3 regions of the Burkholderia sp. Bp9140 genome follow, and region 3 is predicted to be linked to each of the others. Evidence: predicted binding sites of a transcription regulator. Region 3 holds the regulator's gene; each other region holds the start of a gene.
What was found. The regulator LexA, encoded in region 3, represses DNA repair genes until DNA is damaged. The targets are predictions, from matches to a motif close to ACTGTATNNNNATACAGT.
Positions count from the first base shown of each region.

Region 1: the regulator LexA is predicted to act here: its motif matches at 5,446-5,463, upstream of recA (recombinase RecA).
Region 2: the regulator LexA is predicted to act here: its motif matches at 1,791-1,808, upstream of DIE21_RS02760 (DUF2471 family protein).

Region 1 covers NZ_QTPQ01000020.1:131,386-138,875, forward strand. Annotated here, with positions in the region: gene DIE21_RS18330 (LysR family transcriptional regulator) at 1-804, shown strand, start outside; tRNA gene DIE21_RS18335 (tRNA-Met) at 915-991, opposite strand; gene DIE21_RS18345 (MFS transporter) at 1,148-2,806, opposite strand; gene DIE21_RS18350 (sensor histidine kinase) at 3,049-4,602, opposite strand; gene DIE21_RS18355 (response regulator transcription factor) at 4,620-5,348, opposite strand; gene recA (recombinase RecA) at 5,539-6,612, shown strand; gene recX (recombination regulator RecX) at 6,612-7,481, shown strand.
Region 2 covers NZ_QTPQ01000002.1:252,805-260,294, forward strand. Annotated here, with positions in the region: gene DIE21_RS02750 (NAD(P)H-dependent oxidoreductase) at 1-689, opposite strand, end outside; gene DIE21_RS02755 (LysR family transcriptional regulator) at 776-1,669, shown strand; gene DIE21_RS02760 (DUF2471 family protein) at 1,871-2,275, shown strand; gene DIE21_RS02765 (NADPH-dependent 2,4-dienoyl-CoA reductase) at 2,469-4,502, opposite strand; gene DIE21_RS02770 (AraC family transcriptional regulator) at 4,579-5,661, shown strand; gene DIE21_RS02775 (aconitase X swivel domain-containing protein) at 5,877-6,326, opposite strand; gene DIE21_RS02780 (aconitase X) at 6,319-7,490, opposite strand, start outside.
Region 3 covers NZ_QTPQ01000009.1:40,852-48,341, forward strand. Annotated here, with positions in the region: gene nodI (nodulation factor ABC transporter ATP-binding protein NodI) at 1-717, opposite strand, end outside; gene DIE21_RS37150 (hypothetical protein) at 882-1,046, opposite strand; gene DIE21_RS09805 (universal stress protein) at 1,045-1,542, shown strand; gene DIE21_RS09810 (DUF2939 domain-containing protein) at 1,635-2,321, opposite strand; gene DIE21_RS09815 (hypothetical protein) at 2,351-2,689, opposite strand; gene lexA (transcriptional repressor LexA) at 2,716-3,363, opposite strand; gene DIE21_RS09825 (sulfate ABC transporter substrate-binding protein) at 3,628-4,665, shown strand; gene cysT (sulfate ABC transporter permease subunit CysT) at 4,771-5,685, shown strand; gene cysW (sulfate ABC transporter permease subunit CysW) at 5,682-6,629, shown strand; gene DIE21_RS09840 (sulfate/molybdate ABC transporter ATP-binding protein) at 6,643-7,490, shown strand, end outside.

The DNA of each region.
Region 1 (7,490 bases), on a different contig from region 3:
CTGACGCCGGAGGGCGCCGCGTACTACGAACACTGCATGAAGATCATCTCGGAGATCGCGGAGGTCGACTCGAGTTTCCAGACCGGCAACCGCAAGCCGAGCGGTGTGCTGCGCGTCCACATGCCGAGCTCGCTCGGGCGGCGCGTCGTGTTGCCGGCGCTGTCGATCTTTCGGCAGCAGTATCCGGACATCACGCTCGACCTCGGCTTGTCGGACCGCTACGTGGATCCGGTCGAGGAGGGCATCGACTGCATGATCCGGGTGGGGCCGCTCGAGGATTCTTCGATGGTCGCGCGACGGATCGGGATGCTCAAGCGCGTGACCTGCGCGTCGCCGGACTATCTGGCGCGTCATGGCGAGCCGCAGGAGATTGCAGACCTGGCGGACCATCACGCGGTCAATTTCCGCGCGAGCCATGGCGCGCGGGCGATTCCATGGGTGTTCATGATCGAGGGCAAGCCGGTCGAGGTGCGGATGAACGGCAGCGTCACCGTCAACGATTCGGATGCGTACGTGACGTGCGGGCTCGAAGGGTTCGGGATGATCCAGCCGACGCTGTTCATGGTGCTGCCGAACCTGCGCGACGGCTCGCTGGTCGAGGTGCTGCCCGACTGCAATCCGAAGCCCAAGCCGATCTCGATCGTGTATCCGCACAACCGGCACCTGTCGCAGAAGGTGCGGGTGTTCGCGGACTGGCTCGCGGAGTTGTTCGAGTCGACGCCGGCGCTGGAGGGCGGGGAGAACTGGCGCGGGAAGGTGCGCGCGCAGACGAGCGAGGCGCAGCGCGGGGTGGTGGTGGCGTAGCAGCAGCGCAGCGCGTGGCCTGAGGGAGGGCGGCGCGCGACACGGTCGCTGAATGAGGCGGCAATGAAAAAAGCCGCTGATCCTTGCGGAACAGCGGCTTCCTTTACAACTGGTGGCGAATCAGGGATTCGAACCCCGGACCTGCGGATTATGATTCCGTCGCTCTAACCGACTGAGCTAATTCGCCGAAGACTTGAATTATGTAGACCTACCGCCGGGCTGTCAACACCTTTTTTCGTCTTCCCTGAAAAAAGTTGCCGGCGGCCCGTGCAGCCCGGGTTGCGGGCGGGGCGGGCACCGCAAGGAACACGCCCGACGACCGATGCCCGCCGGCTACCCGACCTCAATCCTGCGCGTAGATGTCCGAGTCCTTCGTCTCCTTGACGAACAGCAGGCCGATCACGAACGTGGCCAGCGCGATCACGATCGGATACCAGAGCCCCGAATAGATGTTGCCCTTCGCCGCGACGATCGCGAACGCGGTTGCCGGCAGGAAGCCGCCGAACCAGCCGTTGCCGATGTGATAGGGCAACGACATCGACGTGTAGCGGATCCGCGTCGGGAACATCTCGACCAGCATCGCCGCGATCGGGCCGTAGACCATCGTCACGTAGATCACGAGGATCGTCAGGATCACGATCGTCATCGGCCAGTTGAGCTGCGCCGGGTCGGCCTTCGCCGGGTAGCCTGCCGCCTTCAGTGTCGACGCGAGCGTCTTGTCGAACGCCGCACCCTGCGCCTTCGCGTCGGCGGCCTTGCCGTCATAGGCCGGGATCACCGCGTCACCCACCTTGATCTCGGCGGTCGCGCCAGCCGGTGCCGCAACGTTCTCGTAGTTCAGGCCGGCCTTTGAGAGCGCGCTTTTCGCGATGTCGCACGAGTTCGTGAACTTCGACGTGCCCACCGGGTTGAACTGGAACGAGCAGGTGGCCGGATCGGAGACGACCGTGATCGGGGCCTTCTGCGTCGCGAGTTCGAGCTGCGGGTTTGCGTAGTGCGTGAGCGCCTTGAACAGCGGGAAGTAGGTCAGCGCCGCGATCAGGCAGCCCGCGAGGATGATCGGCTTGCGGCCGATCTTGTCCGACAGCGACCCGAAGAACAGGAAGAACGGCGTGCCGATCAGCAGCGCGATCGCGATCAGGATGTTCGCGCTTGCGCCGTCGACCTTCAGCGTCTGCGTGAGGAAGAACAGCGCGTAGAACTGGCCCGTGTACCACACGACGGCCTGGCCGGCCGTCAGGCCGATGAGCGCGAGGATCACGATCTTCAGGTTCTTCCACTGGCCGAACGCTTCGGTCAGCGGTGCCTTCGACGTCTTGCCTTCCGCCTTGATGCGCAGGAACACCGGCGATTCGTTCAGCTGCAGCCGGATCCACACCGACACCGCGAGCAGTGCGATCGACGCGACGAACGGCACGCGCCAGCCCCAGTTGCCGAACGCTTCCTCGCCGATGAAGGTGCGCACGCCGAGGATCACGAGCAGCGACAGGAACAGCCCGAGCGTCGCGGTCGTCTGGATCCACGCGGTGTAGAAGCCGCGACGGTTCGCCGGCGCATGCTCGGCGACGTAGGTCGCCGCGCCGCCGTACTCGCCGCCGAGCGCGAGGCCCTGCAACAGCCGCATCGCGATGAAGATCACCGGAGCCGCGATGCCGATCGACGCGTAGCCTGGCAGGAAGCCGACCACGAAGGTCGAGATACCCATGATCACGATCGTCACGAGGAACGTGTGCTTGCGGCCGACGAGGTCGCCGAGCCGGCCGAACACGATCGCGCCGAACGGCCGCACGGCGAAGCCGGCCGCGAACCCGAGCAGCGTGAAGATGAACGCGGCGGTCGGATTGACCCCGGAGAAGAAGCTCTTGCTGATGTAGGCCGCGAGCGAGCCGGCCAGGTAAAAGTCGTACCACTCGAACACGGTGCCCAGCGACGACGCGAAGATCACCTTCTTCTCTTCGCCCGTCATCGGCGCGTGCGAAATTTGCCCGCCTAACGTTGCCATGAATCGTCTCCAAGTCCCTTGATATAGATATGCGGCCGCCTTGGGTGGGCGGGCCTGTCGACGATTATTGGCAGGGAAACTTACGGCGCACTGACTCGCGCGGACAAAACGACTGCGCGTTAACCCGTGCCGAATCGGTCGCTTCGCGCCCCGATCGTGTCGCAAACGGGCGATAAAACACCGGTTTCGATGCGATCGCGACCTGCTGTGCAGGATCGGCGTCCGGCGCCCGGCCGCGCGCGTCAGGATTGATCCGGGGCGGCTTCGGACAGCGGCAGGCTGATGCGCACGAGTGTGCCGGCGAGGCGCGGCGCCTGCTGATAGACATGATCGTCGAGCGTCAGCGTGCCGCCGTGCTGCGCGGTGATCTCGCGCACGATCGCGAGCCCGAGGCCGCTGCCGTCGCCTTCGCGGCCGAGGATCCGGTAGAAGCGCTCGACCACGCGGTCGCGTTCGGCGGCCGGGATGCCGGGCCCGGTGTCCTCGACTTCGAGATGCACGCGCCGCGCCGCGTGGTCGGCCCGCACGCGCACGGTGATGCGGCCGCCCTCGGGCGTGTAGCGGATCGCGTTGTCGACCAGGTTGCCGAGCATCTCGCGCAGCATCACCGGATTGCCGTCGACGTCGAGCGGCGCGTCGTCCTCCGGGCCTTCGTAGCCGAGGTCCATGCGCTTCGCGAGCGCCGCCTGCACCCAGTCGCGCACCGTGCGGCGCGCCAGCGCGGCGATCTCGACCGGCTCGAACGTCAGCCCGCTCGCGCGGTTCTCGGCGCGCGCGAGCGCGAGCAGTTGCGTGACGAGCCGCGCGGCCTGCTCGGAGCTCGTCGCGATCTGCTCGAGCGAGCGCTGCACGTCGGGCGGCACGGGGTGGCGCAACGCGAACTCGGCCTGCGTGCGCAGCCCCGCGAGCGGCGTCTTCATCTGGTGCGCGGCGTCGGCGATGAAGCGCTTCTGCAGTGCCATGTTCTGTTCGAGACGCGCGAGCAGGTCGTTGAACGACGTGACGAGCGGCTCGATTTCGGGCGGCGCGCGCTGCGCCTCGACGGGCGACAGGTCGTCGGGCCGCCTGGCGCGGATGTGCGCCTGCAGCGCGTTGAGCGGCGCGAGCCCGCGCGACAGCCCGAACCAGACGAGCAGGATCGCGAGCGGCAGGATCACGAACTGCGGCAGGATCACGCCCTTGATGATGTCGTTCGCGAGCGCGTTGCGCTTGTCGAGCGTCTCGCCGACCTGCACGAGCACGGGCTGCGTGCTGCTCGACGCCGGCAGCGCGACGGTCGTATACGCGACGCGCACGTCGTTGCCGCGCAGCAGGTCGTCGCGGAACACGACGACGCCCGGCGGCGGGCGGTCCTCGTCGCGCGGCAGCGGCATGTCGGCCTCGCCCGCGACCAGTTCGCCGCGCGTGCCGAGCACCTGGAAGTAAACGCTGTCGATGTTGTCCGCGCGCAGGAAGTCGCGCGTCTGCTGCGGCAGCGTCAGCTCGGCGACGCCGTTGACCGGATGGATCTGCCGTGCGAGCACGTATGCGTTGGTCTCGAGCGCGCGGTCGAACGGGCCGTTCGCGATCGTCTTCGCGACGAGATAGGTGACGGCGATGCTCATCGGCCACAGCAGCAGGAGCGGCGCGAGCATCCAGTCGAGGATTTCGCCGAACAGCGAGCGCGGGCGCGCGGCCTCGGGCGTGTCGGTCTCGTCGGGCGGCGCGAACGGGTTCTCGTAGCGCGCGTCGCGCGCGGCGTCGGCGGCGGACGGCTGCTCGCCGGTCGGATGGCGGGAATGGGCCGGCGTGGCCATTGCGGCGACGGCCGGTTTCAGCGCAGCGGCGTGCCGGCCGCCGCGGGCTGGGGCGCGGCCGTGTCGGCCGGCGCCGCGGGCGCGACTTTCTCGAGGCAGTAGCCGAGGCCGCGCACGGTGGAAATCCGCACGCCGCTGGGCTCGATCTTCTTGCGCAGCCGGTGCACGTACACTTCGATCGCGTTGTTGCTGACTTCCTCGCCCCATTCGCACAGATGGTCGACGAGCTGCTCCTTCGACACGAGCCGGCCGATGCGCTGCAGCAGCACTTCGAGCAGCCCGAGCTCGCGCGCGGACAAATCGAGCACGCGCTCGTTCGCATACGCGATGCGGCCGACCTGGTCGAACGCGAGCGAGCCGTGGCGCACGACGGTCGGGCCACCGCCCGCGCCGCGCCGGGTCAGCGCGCGCACGCGCGCCTCGAGCTCGTTGAGCGCGAACGGCTTGGCCATGTAGTCGTCCGCGCCGAGGTCGAGCCCCTTCACACGTTCGTCGACGCTGTCGGCGGCGGTCAGGATCAGCACGGGGAGATTGGAATTGCGCGCGCGCAGGCGCTTCAGCACGTCGAGCCCGGGCATCTTGGGCAGCCCGAGATCGAGGATCAGCAGGTCGAAGGTCTGCATCGACAGCGCGGTGTCGGCCTCGACCCCGCTCTTCACGTGGTCGACCGCATAGCCCGATTGGCGGAGTGACCGGGTGAGGCCGTCCGCGAGTATGCTGTCGTCTTCGGCGATGAGAATTCGCATGGTGCTGACCGGTGGCCGGCGGGGCGTTCGCGCCGGCGCGGCTGTCTCCGAAGTTATCCGTGTACAACGCAGCCTGCATTGCGGGCTTGCATAAAACACTGTTTTTTTATACAGTGTCTGCATTCGTGGGCGGCGCTTGAAAGCGGGCGCGCCTCTGACAGACGCTGCTCATCATAGCAAAGGACGATTCATGGAAGATAGCAAGAAGGGCTCCGGGATGACCGCCGAGAAGAGCAAGGCGCTGGCGGCCGCACTCGCGCAGATCGAGAAGCAGTTCGGCAAGGGATCGATCATGCGGATGGGCGACGGCGAAGCGACCGAGAACATCCAGGTCGTGTCCACGGGCTCGCTCGGTCTCGATATCGCGCTCGGCGTTGGCGGCCTGCCGCGCGGCCGGGTGGTCGAGATCTACGGTCCGGAATCGTCCGGCAAGACCACGCTCACGCTGCAGGTCATTGCCGAACTGCAGAAGCTGGGCGGCACCGCAGCGTTCATCGACGCCGAGCACGCGCTCGACGTTCAATACGCAGCGAAGCTCGGCGTGAACGTGCCGGAGCTGCTGATCTCGCAGCCGGACACCGGCGAGCAGGCGCTCGAAATCACCGACGCGCTGGTGCGCTCGGGCTCGATCGACATGATCGTCATCGACTCGGTCGCGGCGCTCGTGCCGAAGGCCGAAATCGAAGGCGAGATGGGCGATTCGCTGCCGGGCCTGCAGGCTCGCCTGATGTCGCAGGCGCTGCGCAAGCTGACCGGCACGATCAAGCGCACGAACTGCCTCGTGATCTTCATCAACCAGATCCGGATGAAGATCGGCGTGATGTTCGGCAACCCGGAAACCACGACGGGCGGCAACGCGCTCAAGTTCTACTCGTCGGTGCGTCTGGATATCCGCCGGATCGGCTCGATCAAGAAGAACGACGAGGTGATCGGCAACGAAACCCGCGTGAAGGTCGTCAAGAACAAGGTGTCGCCGCCGTTCCGCGAAGCGATCTTCGACATCCTGTATGGCGAAGGCATTTCGCGTCAGGGCGAGATCATCGATCTCGGCGTGCAGGCGAAGATCGTCGACAAGGCCGGCGCCTGGTACAGCTACAACGGCGAGAAGATCGGCCAGGGCAAGGACAACGCGCGTGAATTCCTGCGCGAGAATCCGGAAATCGCACGCGAGATCGAGAACCGCATTCGCGAATCGCTTGGCGTGGTCACCATGCCCGATGGTGCAGGCCAGGACGAAGCCGAGGCGATGGACGAAGAAGAGTGATGGTCGGGCGCCGAGGTCAGGCTGGCGAACCGGAAGCGAGCGACGCGCCCGAAACGGCGGGTCGCTCGGGCCGGCGAGCCGCACCCTCCGGCGCCAGCCGGCGGTCTGCAGGCAGCGATGCCGCGAACCGCACCGCGACGAGGGCATCCGACGATGCCCTCGTTTCGTTTGAGATCACCGCGCCGGACGATCCGTTCGACGACGACGAATCGTTCGACGCGCACGACCGGCCGCGTCGTCGCGTGTCCGGTGTCAGCTTCCCGGGCGAGCGCGCAGCCGACGCCGCGGCACCGGCCAGGGAAGACGTCTACACGCGCAGCAGCCAGCATCCGCGTCGCACGCGCCGCGCGTCCGGCAGTTCCGCCAGCGCAGCTTCCGGCGGCGGGTCGGAGGCCACCGAGCGCAAATCGTCGAAACCGCCGCGTTCGCTGAAGGGCCGCGCGCTCGGCTACCTGTCCCGGCGCGAATACAGCCGCGCCGAACTCGCGCGCAAGCTCGCGCCGTACGTCGGCGAGGACGAATCCATCGAACCGGTGCTGGATGCGCTGGAGCAGGAGGGTTGGCTGTCCGACGCACGCTTTGCCGAAAGCCTCGTGCATCGCCGCGCGTCGCGCGTCGGCGTCGCGCGCGTCGTCAGCGAACTGAAGCGCCATGCGGTCGGCGACAGTCTCGTCGAGGAGGTGAATGCACAATTGCGCGAGACCGAGTGGACACGTGCGCAGGCGGTCTGGCGCAAGAAATTCGGTGCGCTGCCGCAAACGCCGGCCGAGCGTGCGAAGCAGGCGCGCTTCCTTGCCGCGCGCGGCTTCTCGAGCGCGACCATCGTGAAGTTGCTGAAGGTCGGCGACGATTTCCCGATCGACGACTGACCGGTTCGG
Region 2 (7,490 bases), on a different contig from region 3:
TGCCGCCGGAACGGAATCGGCCGTGCGGTCCACAGTTCGTCCAGACGTTTGCCGAGCGCCGCGCGCGTTTCGTCGAAGCGCGCGTCGTTCATCTTTCCGGTCCGGTAGATCACGAACGGCGGCAGCACGTCGAACCCCGGGTAATACAGGATCCCGTGCTGGATCGGGAACAGCACGTCGTCGATCGGCCCGTTGATGCCGCGCGCGCTGTAGTGCGACTCCCAGCCGCCGGTCGTGACGATCACCATCGCACGCTTGCCCGCCAGCGTGCCTTCGCCGTAACGGTCGCCCCAATGCCGGTCGGAATGCTCGCCGACGCCGTACGCAAAGCCGTACGCATACACGCGCTCGACCCAGCCCTTCATGATCGCCGGCATCGAGAACCACCACAGCGGGAACTGCAGGATCACCGCGTCGGCCCACTTCAGCTTGGCCTGTTCGCGCGCGATATCGTCGCGCTGCGTGCCCGTCTCGAACGCATGCTTCGAATCGAGCGCCGGATCGAAGCGTGCGTCGGGCACACGGTCGGTCACGTCATGCGCGTCGAACGAGGCCTTCCAGTTCATCGCATACAGATCGGTCACCTGCACCGCATGGCCGGTCGCTTCGAGATGCTCGACCGCGAAGTCCCGCATCGCGCCGTTCAGCGAGCGCGGTTCGGGATGGGCATAGACGATCAGCACGTTCATGTTCACTGCTCCGTTGATTGAATGACAGCAGGATGCCGTCGCCTAAGGTATATTGGAAATGAATTCCCTACATTCCAGGTATAGCCATGAACAATCTCAGACGACTGGATCTGAACCTGCTGGTCACGCTCGACGTCCTGCTCGCCGAGCACAACGTCACGCGCGCGGCTGAAAAACTGAACATGTCGCAGCCGTCGGTCAGCGTGCAGTTGCAGAAACTGCGCGACCTGTTCGGCGATCCGCTGCTGCTGCCGGGCCCGCGCGGGATGCGGCCGACCACGCGCGCAGAAACGCTGCGCGAGCCGCTGCGGGACGCGCTCGACGCGGTCGAGCGCGCAGTGCTGACGGCCACGCCGTTCGAGCCGGCAACCGCGACGAATACGTGGCGCGTGGCGGCGACCGACTATGGCGAATCGACGATCGTCCTGCCCGCACTGAACGCGCTGCGTTCGGCCGCGCCCGCTACGCGGCTCGCCGTCGTCGAGCTCGTGCCGCCGCGCATCGAGCAGGACGCGGAGCGCAACGGTATCGACCTGGCCTTCCACACGACAGAGGGTTCGCCGGAAGGGATGCGGCGCCTGCCGCTGTTCGTCGAGCGATACGTGCTCGCCGGCCGTGCCGGTCATCCGAAACTGAAGCGGCGCCCGACGCTCGCGCAGTTCGGCGCGCTGGAACACGTGATCGTGTCGCCCGACGGCGGCGGCTTCTTCGGCGTGACGGACGAAGCGCTCGCGAAAGCGGGCGCCGCGCGGCGCGTCGTGCTGTCGGTTCCGCATTTCCTGTTCGTGATGTCGGCCGTCGCCACCACCGACCTCGTGGCGATGCTGCCCGAGCGGCTGGTGCGCAACACGCCCGCGCTGCGCGTCGTGGAAGCGCCCGTCGAGGTCCCCGGCTACGAGATGTCGATGCTGTGGCACGAACGCGTGCATCGCGATCCGGCGCATCGATGGTTGCGGGAGACGATCGCCGCGTCGGTGTGAGTGTGTCAGGTAAGCCGCTCGCGGGAACGGCAGGGATGCCGTGCTTCGGCCACCCTCACCGCCGCGCTCGAACCGGTTACGACGAACCCACGTGCATTCAGCACTTGAAACCGCCTCGAACACTGTATATATTTACAGTGCTTTTGCACCATTTGACCCGAATTCCGTCACCCATGACGGACGGACTTTTGTGAGGCGACCATGTTCCAGTCATCCGCATTCGATCCCGAGCAACCCGGCTTCAACCCGGTCCACTTCGAGCGTGCCGCGCAGCGGGCGGTCGTCGACCTGCAGCGTGTCGTCGGCGGCCCTGCGCAACGCGCGCTCGGGCTGCGGCGCCGCACCCATCCGGCCGCCGTCCGCACGATGAGCTGGCAGGCGCTGCTGAACGTCGAGGAACTCGCGTTCTCGAATACCGGTTTCCTGAGCCGCAACGATCCGATGGTCGTCGACGCGTTCATTCGCCTGCGCGACAGCCGGCTGGTCGCCGCGGACGTCGAGGAGCCGGTCGACTGGCGTCGCGACGACGACGACCTGCCGGCCGTCTACCTGATCGTCAAGGCGATGCTGGAAGCGGAAGAGGAAGAACGGGCCGAAGCGGCCTGACGCACGCCGGCCGGCGGCAGATGGCGATCCGCGGAAATCGCGTCGCCACGTTGCGGGGCGACGCGGTACATCCGTTCCATGCTGTCGGTGTGCCCCGGCATGACGCATCATCGGACGCAACGTCGCGAGCCGTCGCGCAGGCAAGCTGCCACCGCGCGACGCGCTCCGTTTCGAAACCTGAACGGGCGGTTCGTTACAACCGCGCCGCAAGCCGCGAGCCCTGATCGATCGCACGCTTCGCATCGAGTTCGGCCGCCAGTTCCGCGCCGCCGATCAGGTGCACCGAGCGTCCGGCCGCCTGCAGCGGCGCGAGCAGCGCGCGCTGCGGCTCCTGCCCCGTGCACAGCACGATCGTGTCGGCCTCGATCAGTTCGTGATCGGTACGCTGCTCGCCGTACGACACGTGCAGCCCGCGCGCATCGATCAATTCGTAGTTCACGCCGCCGATCATCTTCACCTGCTTCATCTTCAGCGTCGCGCGGTGAATCCAGCCGGTCGTCTTGCCGAGCCCCTTGCCGAGCGGCGCGGCCTTGCGCTGCAGCAGCGTCACTGCGCGAGCCGGCGCGGCGACCTGCGCGCGCGTCACGCCGCCGCGCGTCGCGGCCGGATCGGTCACGCCCCACTCCGCTTTCCACTCGTCCAGATCGAGCGTCGGCGACTCGCCGTCCTGCACCAGATACTCGGCGACATCGAAGCCGATGCCGCCCGCGCCGACCACCGCGACACGCCGGCCGACCGGCTGCCTGCCGGCGAGCACGTCGACATAGCTGAGCACGTTCGGTCCGTCCTGCCCGGGAATCTTCGGGTCGCGCGGCGCCACGCCGGTCGCGAGCACGATCTCGTCGTAGCCGCCCGCGATCAGGTCGCTCGCGTCGACGCGGTGGTTCAGGTACAGGTTCACGCCGGTCAGCTCGACCTGGCGGCCGAAGTAACGCAGCGCTTCGTCGAACTCCTCCTTGCCCGGAATCCGCTTCGCCATGTTGAACTGGCCGCCGATCTCCGACGCCGCGTCGAACAGGTCGACGTGGTGGCCGCGCTGCGCAAGCACGGTCGAGCACGCGAGCCCGGCCGGCCCCGCACCGACCACCGCGATGCGCTTCGGCTGCTGCACGCGCGTGTAGACCAGTTCCGTCTCGTGGCATGCGCGCGGGTTCAGCAGGCATGACGCGATCTTGTTCTTGAACGCGTGGTCGAGACACGCCTGGTTGCAGCCGATGCACGTGTTGATCTCGTCGGCGCGGCCCTGCGCGGCCTTGACGACGAACTCGGCATCCGCGAGCAGCGGGCGCGCCATCGATACCATGTCCGCGCAGCCATCCGCGAGAATCTGCTCGGCCACTTCGGGCCGGTTGATCCGGTTGGTCGTCACGAGCGGAATACCGACCTCGCCCTTCATCTTCTTCGTCACCCACGCGAACGCGCCGCGCGGCACCGACGTCGCGATCGTCGGCACGCGCGCCTCATGCCAGCCGATCCCCGTGTTGATGATGGTCGCGCCCGCGCGCTCGACGGCCTTCGCGAGCTGCACGGTCTCGCGCCAGTCGCTGCCGTCCGGAATCAGGTCGAGCATCGACAGCCGATAGATCAGGATGAAGTCGCGCCCGACCGCTTCGCGCGTGCGCTCGACGATCTCGATCGGCAGGCGGATCCGGTTCTCGTACGAACCGCCCCACCGGTCGGTGCGCTTGTTCGTATGCATCGAGATGAACTGGTTGATCAGGTAGCCTTCGGAACCCATGATCTCGACGCCGTCGTAGCCGGCCTCGCGCGCGAGCTGCGCGCAGCGGACGAACGCGCGGATCTGCCGCTCGACGCCGCGCGCGCCGAGTTCGTGCGGCGCGAACGGCGAGATCGGCGACTTGATCTTCGACGGCGCGACCGCGAACGGGTGGTAACCGTAGCGGCCGGTATGCAGGATCTGCAGCGCGATCTTGCCGTCGTCCGCATGCACGGCATCGGTGATCACGCGATGCCGCCGCGCGCCGGCCGACGTCATCAGCGTGCCGCCGAACGGCTTGGTCCAGCCGGCCACGTTCGGCGCGAAGCCGCCGGTCACGATCAGGCCGACGCCGCCGCGCGCACGTTCGGCGAAATAGTCGGCAAGGCGCGGCAGCGTCTTGCGGCTGTCCTCGAGGCCCGTGTGCATCGAGCCCATCAGCACACGGTTCTTCAGCGTGGTGAAGCCGAGATCGAGCGGCGCGAGCAGGTGGGGAAAGGGGGTCGTCATGGTGATCCTGCCGGTAAGCGATAGGTGCCATCGTAGGCCGCGCGCCGCCTTGAACGTGAGGGGGCAAACAGCCATAATGCTTGTCATTTCCGGCCAAAACGACATGACCTCTCCGCCACGCAAGGACCACCTCGGGCTGCGCCGGCCGACGATTCCGGTCGCCTATACACGCCTGCTGCTGCAGGCGCTGGCCGCGCGCGGCGTCGATCTGGCCGCGGTGCGCGCGGGCACCGGGCTGCGCGACGCGGTGTTGGCCGAACCGGACGCGCGCGTCGCGCCATCGCAATGGGGCCGGCTCGTGCTCAATGCGATCGAGATCGGCGGCGATCCGGGCATCGGGCTCGCGTTCGGGCTGCTGCTGAAGCCAACCGTGCACGGCTTCCTCGGCTATGCGACGCTGACCGCCCGGGACATCCGCGACGCGCTGGTCGTCACGCAGCGCTACTTCCGGATGCGCAACCGCCAATATCGGCTGACCTATGCGGAGGACGAACACGGCGCGACGCTCGAACTGCACGGCGTGCAGGCAAGCCCCGTGCTGCAGCATCACGTGATGTTCGAGTTCGTGCTGACCGGGCTCGCGCAAAACATCTCGCAGTGGTCCGGGCGCGCGTCGCCGCCGATTACGCTGCGCTTCGCGTGGCCGGAGCCCGGGTATTTCGCGCGTTACCGCGCCCAATTGCCGCCGGTCGAATTCGGCTGCGCCGCGAACGCGCTGTGGATCGCGCGCGAGGTGCTCGACTGGCCGCTGCCGCTCGCCGACGAAGTCGCGCACCGGCAGGCGCTCGTGCAGGTCGAGCGCGAGTATGCGCAGGTGCGCCAGGAGGAAGGCGATCTCGTCGAGCGCGTGCGCGCGGAACTGGCGCGCACGGCCGGCGACTATTCGAGCCCGGAGGCGCTCGCCGATGCACTGCTCGTGTCGACGCGCACGCTGCGGCGCCGGCTCGAGGAAGCCGGATCGAGCTATCGGGAACTGCTCGACGAAGCGCGGTTTCGCGACGCGAAGCAGTTGCTGTCGGCATCGGACCTCGACCTGAAGACGATCGCCGAGCGGCTGCAATTCACCGACCCGGCGAATTTCACGCGGGCGTTCCGGCGCTGGGCCGGGCAGACGCCGAGCGCTTATCGGGAAGCGGCCGGCAATCCGGCGCGCGAGTAAGCGGGAAGGCTCGCGCAAGCGCGGCGGCTGGCGCGACCCGCCTGCCGCAGGGAAAGCACTCACACCGGACACCCGAAGGTAGCGGCGCATTCGTGTGATCCGGGTCAATGGAACGACGCCCGACGCATCGGCTGCCGACGTCAATGCGCGCTGCCGCCCCGTCACCGGCATCGATCCGCCTCTCGCCGAGGTGAACGGACGCCGAGCGCGACGCGTCAATTGCCGACGTCAATCCGCGCGCCGCCGTCCCCTTCACCCGCCTCGATCCGCACCTCGCCGGTCGCGGCAACGATCGCGTCATACACATCGTCGGTCACGCACACCACCGGCACCGCGATCGCATACAGTTCGGCGGCAACGATCGCGCCGATCGAGATGATCAGGTCGCGCTCCTTCAGCACGATCCCGACCGGCCCGGTGCCGTTGCGCACGGCTTCCGCGAGCACGCTGCTGCTCGAACTCGACCCCTTCGCATGCGGCATCACCATGATCCGGCCGGCCAGGCTCGCGCCGGCCTGCGGATGCCCGCGATCGACGATCCGCCCCGCGCCCGAGTCGTAGCCGCCCCAGAAGCTGAGCGGCTTGTCGAGCACGATCGTCCTTGCGCATGCGCTGCCCGGTACGAGCGTGTCGCCCGTCAGTTTCCCGATCGTTGTGTCAGTCATCGAATCGCACCTTTCCTTCGAACGCGGAACGCACGCACTCGCGCATGCTGCCGTACGCGACCGTGACGCCGATGTTCGCGGGCGCATACGACGCCCACTTCCCGGAGTTGGTCATCACCAGGCCCGACAGCTGCTTCATCACCGGCGTGATGTACGTGCAGGTGTCGACGACGATCTGGATGCCGCGCGCGTCGAACTTGTCGGCGAGCCCGAGCTCGCCCAGCTCCCACAGGATGAAGCGGCTCGTGTTCACGTAGAAATCGCACTTCGGCTTGCCGTCGAACCGATCGAGCAGCGCGTCGAGCGTGCGGAATTCGGCCAGCGAGAAATGCGGCGTGCCGAGCGCGACCGCGACGAGCGCATCGCCGGCCGCGCCGTGGTTCAGCGTGCGGCGGATCTCGTCGAGATCGGCCATCGCGACATCGACCGTTCGCAGCGCCGCCTGCCCGTGCAATGCGGCGTCGAGCGTCGGCGCCTCGGGCGTGACGCCCACCGCATGGAACAGCGCGACCGCCCCGCTCGATGCGGCGGCGGCACCCAGTGCCTTGAGTTCGTCTTCGGTGGTGTCCGCGGGCAACCCGACAATCGCCGGCACGATCGCGCCGGCGATCCTGCCGATCAGCAACCCGAGCGCCGCGAAATGGATGTCGCGCGACGGCCGGTTGCCGAAGTCCGGCGCGTTGAACACGATCCGCGCCGCGCGATTCGCTTCGACATGCAGCCCCGCATACGGCGCACGTCCGGTAATCGCGGCGGCCAGGTCGAGAAAGTCGCCATAGCGGCTGGTGCGCGCACCGAGCACCGAATTGGCGAACACGATCGCATTGGATTCGGCCCACGCGATCTGCTCGCCCAGGCGCGGACGCTTCTCCAGCTGATACGGCGCGCACGTGAAGCTCGATTCGCAGCCGAGCTGCAGGTGCGCATCCATCAGGCGCCGCGCGTCGCGCTGGATCATGCGGTCGCCGTGATACAGCTCGGGATGGATCAGGTCGAGCGACCCGACGTTCAGGGTGGTCGGCACCGCGACCTGCGCGCCGGTGTCGACGAAATACTCGACGAAGTCGAGGCTCGTCCGGCCGTGGTAAAGACAGCCGTCGATATGCGCGGACGTGATGTCGATCAGGTGCGGCGCCGACATGACCTCTGCCGTGCGCGCGACGA
Region 3 (7,490 bases):
GTCGGGCCCGTAGATCTCGATCACGTCGCAGCCGATCTCCGATTCGATCAGCGCGTGCGGCGCGCCTTCGGCGATCTTGCGGCCTTCCTCGATCACGCACAGCCGGTCGCACAGGCGCTCGGCCTCCTCCATGAAATGCGTGGTGATCAGGATCGTCTTGCCGCGCGCGAGCAGCGAGCGCAACCGCTCCCACATCAGGTGCCGCGCCTGCGGATCGAGGCCCGTCGTCGGCTCGTCGAGCACCAGGACGTCCGGATCGTTGACGAGCGCGCGGGCGAGCGTCAGACGCCGTTTCATCCCGCCGGACAGCTCGCCGACCTTCGCATCGGCCTTGTTTTCCAGCTTCGCGAATTCGAGCAGCGGCTGCACGAGCGCGCGTGAAGCCTGCGCCGATATCCCGAAATAGCGGCTGAACACGAGCAGGTTTTCGCGGACCGTGAAGTCGGGATCGAGGTTGTCGAACTGCGGGACGACACCGACGCGCTGGCGCGCATGCCGCGCGCGCGACGGAACCGGTTCGCCGCACAGTGAAATGGCCCCGGCATCGGGATACGCGAGGCCGAGCAGCATCTTCAGCGTCGTGGTCTTGCCGGCGCCGTTCGGCCCGAGCAGGCCGTAGCATTCGCCGGCCTGCACGTGGAAGGACAGGTCGTTGACGACGAGCTTGTCGCCATAGCGTTTTTCGACGTTCCGGAAATCGATCGGTGCAACGGACATGGGCAGGTTGTCGTTGTAAGCGGGCGCGGACGCGTTTCGCGGCGGGCCGGATGGGCATGCCGGCCGGCGAACGGATCGGGCGAATGCGTGTCACATGGGCATGACCGGGGCGAATGCGCGTCGACGGCACGAACGGGCCATTCTAGTGCATCGGCTGCGTCTCTTCAGGGCATGCCCGCGCGGCCGGGTGCATGCGCGCACGGATCGTGCACTGCATCATCGCCGACGCGCCCCGCGTGGCGAATCAGCGTTTTCCATCCCTTGCGTCCGGAATTGCGGCGCACCATGATGAGTGCATAGGGTACGTAGTCGCGATAGGGAGGTTTCATGGCTAGCTACAACAAGATTCTGCTGTGCTACGACGGCACACTCGAAGGACGCAAGGCATTGCGGTGCGGTGCCAATCTCGCGCTGGACCTGAAGGCGGAAACGCATTTGCTGTCGGTCGTCGACATGCGCTCGAGCATCGCGCAAAGCGCGGGGCTGCTGACCGACGTCGCGTGCGGCCGCTTCGAGGAAACCGCGCGCGAGATCCTGCAGGAAGGCGTGAACTGGCTGCGCGAGCGTGGCGTTCAGGCGGAAGGCCATTTCGCGTTCGGCTATCCGATCGACGAAATCGCGAATCTCGCGACGGAGTTGAAGGCCGACCTCGTCGTCGTCGGCCATCGGTGCCGCAGCGGGTTGTCGAGATGGTGGATGGGGTCGGGCAACACGCAACTGCTTGATCGCGTGAGTTGCAGCATTCTGGTCGCGTGTTCGTCGGCGGAAGAGCAAAAGGCCGAGATCGCGCGCGAACGCGAAGCGGCCACCTCGAACGGCAAGTGACGCTGCGATTGCGTGGCCGGCCGGGTTGTGCCGCGATTCAGGCCGATCGCGCGTTGTGTCGCATCAGCGGCATCGACCGCGATCGCGACTGCTCAGGCGTGCAGGTCAATCGCGGATAGTTTCCACGAGAACAGGCCGAAGCGGTGGAAGATCGCCGCATAGCGCGTGCCGTCGGCGTTGCGCTGGTAGGTTACGACGAATTCATCGATATTCCGGTAGCCGGCATGCGTTTGCTGCGGATGACCGGCATCGCTCGGGCTCGCTGGCGCGGGTGCCGGCGCAGCCGAGGCGGTGGCGTTGCTGCCCGGTAGGGGTGCGCTCGCCGGATTGGTCGGCGGCGTGGCCGGTGCGTTGCCGGGCGCACCGCCTGACGGCGGGCCCGGCCATTCAGGTGGCCGCTCGCCCGGATTGCCGCGCGGCGGGATGCCGCTCATCAGCGCGGCCACACCTTCCGGTGTCGCATAGGCATCGACCAGCGGGCCGATCAGTGCAGATCCGATCAGCGCGCCGATCACCGCGAACGGATTGTCCTTTTTCACCGCATCGATCCGGCGCATCAACTCTTCCGTGACCTGCTGCTTCAGGCTGATGCGCAGCGACGGAAAATCGACATATCCGCTGACCGCTTGCGCATCGCGCGCATCGATCGCCGATTTCAGGCGACCGAGCGCGACGTACGGCGAGGCGTACGCATAGCCGATCGCCATCAGGACGGCGACGACCAGCGCGACGATCAGCAGGGGCTTGAGCCGCCATGCGCGGCCCGAAGATCCAGTCACGATGCCTCCGGTGCGGACAGGTTCCGCAATCAGAGACCGCCGTGCGTGGCCGATCGTTCCTCGGCAATGCAGCGATCGATCATCCGGCACACGGCATCGATCGTCCCGACCATGATCAGGCGCGACCGACCGTGATAGACGCGCACGGGCGCACGGCGCGCCGGTTCCGCGTGATTCAGGCCGGCGTTCAGCGACACCCGCGCGAATGCGGGAAGCGCCGACGGCAGCAGCGACGCCTGCCGTTCAACTGCGACTTCTTGGCTCACCACGGGCGCTGTGGCGGACAGCGGCGCGCAGGGCGTGCGGCCGCGCAGGTGACGCAGGCGACCGAATTGACGGAAAGGCAGCAGACGGGAAAGGCGTTCCATGGTGTTCTCCTCAGCGAGACCGATTGTCAGAGTTCGCCCGAGCGGATCAGCCCGACGGCGATGCCTTCCAGCGCGAATTCCGCGCTGCCGGCCTTGACGAAGATGTTTTCGTAATCCGGGTTCTCCGCGATCAGCTCGAGGCCGCCGGGCCGGCGCATCAGGCGCTTGACCGTGACGTCGTCGCCGAGACGCGCGACGATGATCTGGCCGTCCTTCGCTTCGGTGCGCTTCTGCACGGCGAGGAGGTCGCCGTCGAGAATGCCGGCGTCGCGCATCGACAGGCCGCGCACCTTCAGCAGGTAGTCGGGCTTGCTGGTGAACAGTGCGGGATCGCACACGTAATGCTGCGAGATGTGTTCCTGCGCGAGGATCGGGCTACCGGCCGCCACCCGGCCGACGAGCGGCAGCGACAGCTGCATCAGGCCGGCATGCGGCAGCGTGAACTGGTGCGGCGCATCGTCGATGCCAAGCAGGCGGATGCCGCGCGACGCGCCGGCGGCCAGCTCGATCACGCCTTTACGCGCCAGCGCACGCAGGTGTTCCTCGGCCGCATTCGGCGAGCTGAAACCCAGCTCGGCCGCGATCTCGGCACGCGTGGGCGGGAAACCGGAGCGCTCGATCGCGCGGCGGATCAAGTCGAACACTTGCTGCTGACGGGCGGTGAGTTTGGTCATGGCTCAACTGTATGGATAGACAGTGAGCTGTATTTTTATACAGTACTTCGAGAATTTCAAGTGTTACTTGAGGTTCGACGCGATCGCGCCGGTTCCGGCGCGATGTCGCGACGTCCGGACGCCGGTTCGTCCGCCGCAACCGTCCGTCCCGTCTGCGTTAGCACTTTTGAGTATTAAAAAATGAAGAACGATTATTTTTAATCATGTAACCCGTTCGCTAGACTGGCCCGACATCGCAATACCGACAACACTGGAGAACCAAGGATGGCGAAGCGCAATACGGGGCTGGTGGGCGGAGTGGGCCGCCTGATCGCAACACTCGCGCTGGGCGCGGCGGCGGCGCTGGGCGTCGCGACGCATGCCCAGGCCGATACGACGTTCCTGAACGTATCGTACGACCCGACGCGCGAGTTGTATCAGGACTTCAACCAGGCGTTCGGCAAGGAGTGGAAGGCGAAAACGGGCGAGACGGTCAACTTCAAGCAGTCGCATGGCGGCTCGGGCGCGCAGGCGCGCTCGGTGCTCGACGGCCTGCAGGCCGACGTCGTCACGCTGGCGCTCGCCTACGACATCGATGCGCTCGCCAACAAGGGTCTGGTGAACAAGGATTGGCAGAAGCGCCTGCCGGACAACGCATCGCCGTACACGTCGACGATCGTGTTCCTGGTGCGCAAGGGCAACCCGAAAGGGATCAAGGACTGGGACGACCTGACCAAGCCGGGCATCTCGATCGTCACGCCGAACCCGAAGACGTCGGGCGGCGCGCGCTGGAACTACCTGGCCGCATGGGCGTACGCCGTGCACAAGCCGGGCGGCAACGAGCAAAGCGCGAAGGAATTCGTGACGAAGCTCTACAAGAATGCAGGCGTGCTCGATTCGGGCGCGCGAGGCGCTACGACGAGCTTCGTGCAGCGCGGCATCGGCGACGTGCTGATCGCGTGGGAGAACGAGGCGTTCCTGTCGATCAAGGAATTCGGCACCGACAAGTTCGAGATCGTCGTGCCGTCGGTGAGCATCCTGGCCGAGCCGCCCGTCGCGGTGGTCGACAAGGTGGTCGACAAGAAGGGCACGCGCAAGCTGGCCGAGGCCTACCTGAATTTCCTGTACAGCCCGCAGGGCCAGGAAATCGCGGCGCGCAACTACTATCGTCCGCGTTCGAAGAACGTGCCGGCAGAGCTGACGAAGCAGTTTCCGAAGCTGAAGCTGTACACGGTCGACGACACCTTCGGCGGCTGGACGAATGCGCAGAAGACGCATTTCGCGGACGGCGGCGTGTTCGACTCGATCTACAAGCCGCAGTAACGCCAGCCAGCAACCCATAACGACAGCGGCGCGCCACGACAGCGCGCCGCATCCCCGGCGTTTGCGCCGGACCCGTGAGCAGCATCGACCCAGCAAGAGCATCCGATGACGACGTACACCTTTCGCAAGCCGAGCGCGCTGCCCGGTTTCGGCGTGACGCTCGGCATCACGGTGGCCTATTTGAGCCTCGTGGTGCTGATCCCGCTCGCCGCCACGTTCCTGAAGACCGCGACGCTGTCGTGGGACCAGTTCGTCACCGCCGTCGCGTCGCCGCGCGTACTCGCGTCGTACCGGCTGACGTTCTCCGCGGCGCTCGGCGGCGCATTGATCAACGCCGTGTTCGGCTTTCTCGTCGCGTGGGTGCTGGTGCGCTACACGTTCCCGTTCAAGCGCCTCGTCGATGCGATCGTCGACCTGCCGTTCGCGCTGCCGACGTCGGTCGCCGGCATCTCGCTCGCTGCCGTCTATGCGACCAACGGCTGGGTCGGCCAGTATCTCGCGCCGTTCGGCATCAAGATCGCGTTCACGCCGGTGGGCGTGCTGGTGGCGCTGACCTTCATCGGGCTGCCGTTCGTCGTGCGCACCGTGCAGCCCGTGCTCGAGGATTTCGAGCGCGAGCAGGAAGAGGCCGCCGCGTGCCTCGGCGCATCGCGCTGGCTGACGTTCCGCCGCGTCGTGCTGCCGGCCGTGCTGCCGGCGCTGCTCACCGGGTTCGCGCTCGCGTTCGCGCGCGCGCTCGGCGAATACGGGTCGGTGATTTTCATTGCCGGCAACGTGCCGATGAAATCCGAGATCACGTCGCTGCTGATCATCACGAAGCTCGAGCAATACGACTACGCGGGCGCGACCGCGCTGGCGGTCGTGATGCTGGTCGTGTCGTTCCTGATGCTGCTGCTGATCAACACGCTGCAGTGGTATCTGCAGCGCCGGACGAGCCGTGGCTCGTCCGGCAAGGGAGCGAGCGGCCCCGCGCCGTCGACCGTCACCGTTGCCGCGACCGCGGCAGGAGGCCAGCAATGAGCCAGGAGTCCAGCGCCGTGCTCAACCACCCGTCCGCCGCGCACGTGCGCGCCGCGAAACAGCTCGACCCCGTCAGCGAGCCGCGCGCCGTGCGCTGGCTGCTGATCGGCGTCGCGCTGGCGTTCCTCGCATTCTTCCTCGTCGTGCCGCTCGCCGCGGTGTTCTTCGAGGCGCTGCGCAAGGGCGTCGGCTTCTATCTCGAATCGCTCGCCGATCCCGACGCATGGTCGGCGATCAAGCTGACGCTGACCGTCGCCGTGATCGCGGTGCCGCTGAACCTCGTGTTCGGCGTGTGCGCATCGTGGGCGATCGCGAAGTTCGAATTCCGCGGCAAGGCGTTGCTGACCACGCTGATCGACCTGCCGTTCTCCGTGTCGCCGGTGATCTCGGGCCTCGTCTACGTGCTGCTGTTCGGTGCGCAGGGCTGGCTCGGGCCGTGGCTGCAGGACCACGACGTGCAGATCATCTTCGCGGTGCCGGGCATCGTGCTTGCGACGATCTTCGTCACGTTCCCGTTCGTCGCGCGCGAACTGATCCCGCTGATGCAGGCGCAGGGCACCGACGAGGAAGAGGCCGCGCGCGTGCTGGGCGCGTCGGGCTGGCAGATCTTCCGGCGCGTGACGCTGCCGAACGTGAAGTGGGGCCTGCTGTACGGCGTGATCCTGTGCAACGCGCGCGCGATGGGCGAGTTCGGCGCGGTGTCGGTCGTGTCCGGTCATATTCGCGGCGTAACCGACACGATGCCGCTGCACGTCGAGATCCTGTACAACGAATACAACTTCGCGGCGGCGTTCGCGGTGGCGTCGGTGCTGGCGCTGCTCGCGCTCGTCACGCTCGCGCTGAAGCTGCTCGCCGAGCGTCATCTTGCTGCCGAGCTGGCCGGCGCACGCGATGACGTTCCCGCTCATGCCGGCCCCGTCGCCGCCAATTCGTCGAATTCGTAAAGAGGCAATCAGAATGGGTATCACCGTCCGTCACCTTCACAAGCGCTTCGGCGATTTCACCGCCCTCGACAACGTGTCGCTCGACTTTCCGCCGGGCGAGCTCGTCGCGCTGCTCGGGCCGTCCGGCTGCGGCAAGACCACGCTGTTGCGCGTGATCGCGGGCCTCGAGCACGCGGACGCCGGCCAGGTCGTGCTGCAGGGGCTCGACGTCGCGTCGGTCGGCGCGCGCGACCGCCAGGTCGGCTTCGTGTTCCAGCATTACGCGCTGTTCCGCCACATGACCGTATTCGAGAACGTCGCGTTCGGGCTGCGCGTGAAGCCGCGCCGCGAGCGGCCGTCGGAAGCGGTGATCCGCGACAAGGTGCACGAACTGCTGAAGCTGGTGCAGCTCGACTGGCTCGCGCAGCGCTATCCGTCCGAGCTGTCGGGCGGCCAGCGCCAGCGGATCGCGCTGGCCCGTGCTCTCGCGGTCGAGCCGAAGGTGCTGCTGCTCGACGAGCCGTTCGGCGCGCTCGACGCGAAGGTGCGCAAGGAATTGCGCGGCTGGCTGCGGCGCCTGCACGACGACCTGCACATCTCGACGATCTTCGTCACGCACGACCAGGAGGAAGCGCTGGAAGTGGCCGACCGCATCGTCGTGCTGAACCGCGGTCACGTGGAGCAGGTCGGCAGCCCGCAGGACGTCTACGATCATCCTGAAAGCGCGTTCGTCTACGAGTTCCTGGGCGCGGCGAACCGGCTGCCGGGCACGGTCGCCGGACGCGGCTTCGTCGCGGAAGGCGCGGCGGCGCCGATCGCGGTCGACGCCGATTTCGCGGGCCCCGCGAACGCGTACGTGCGGCCGCACGACCTGCAGCTGTG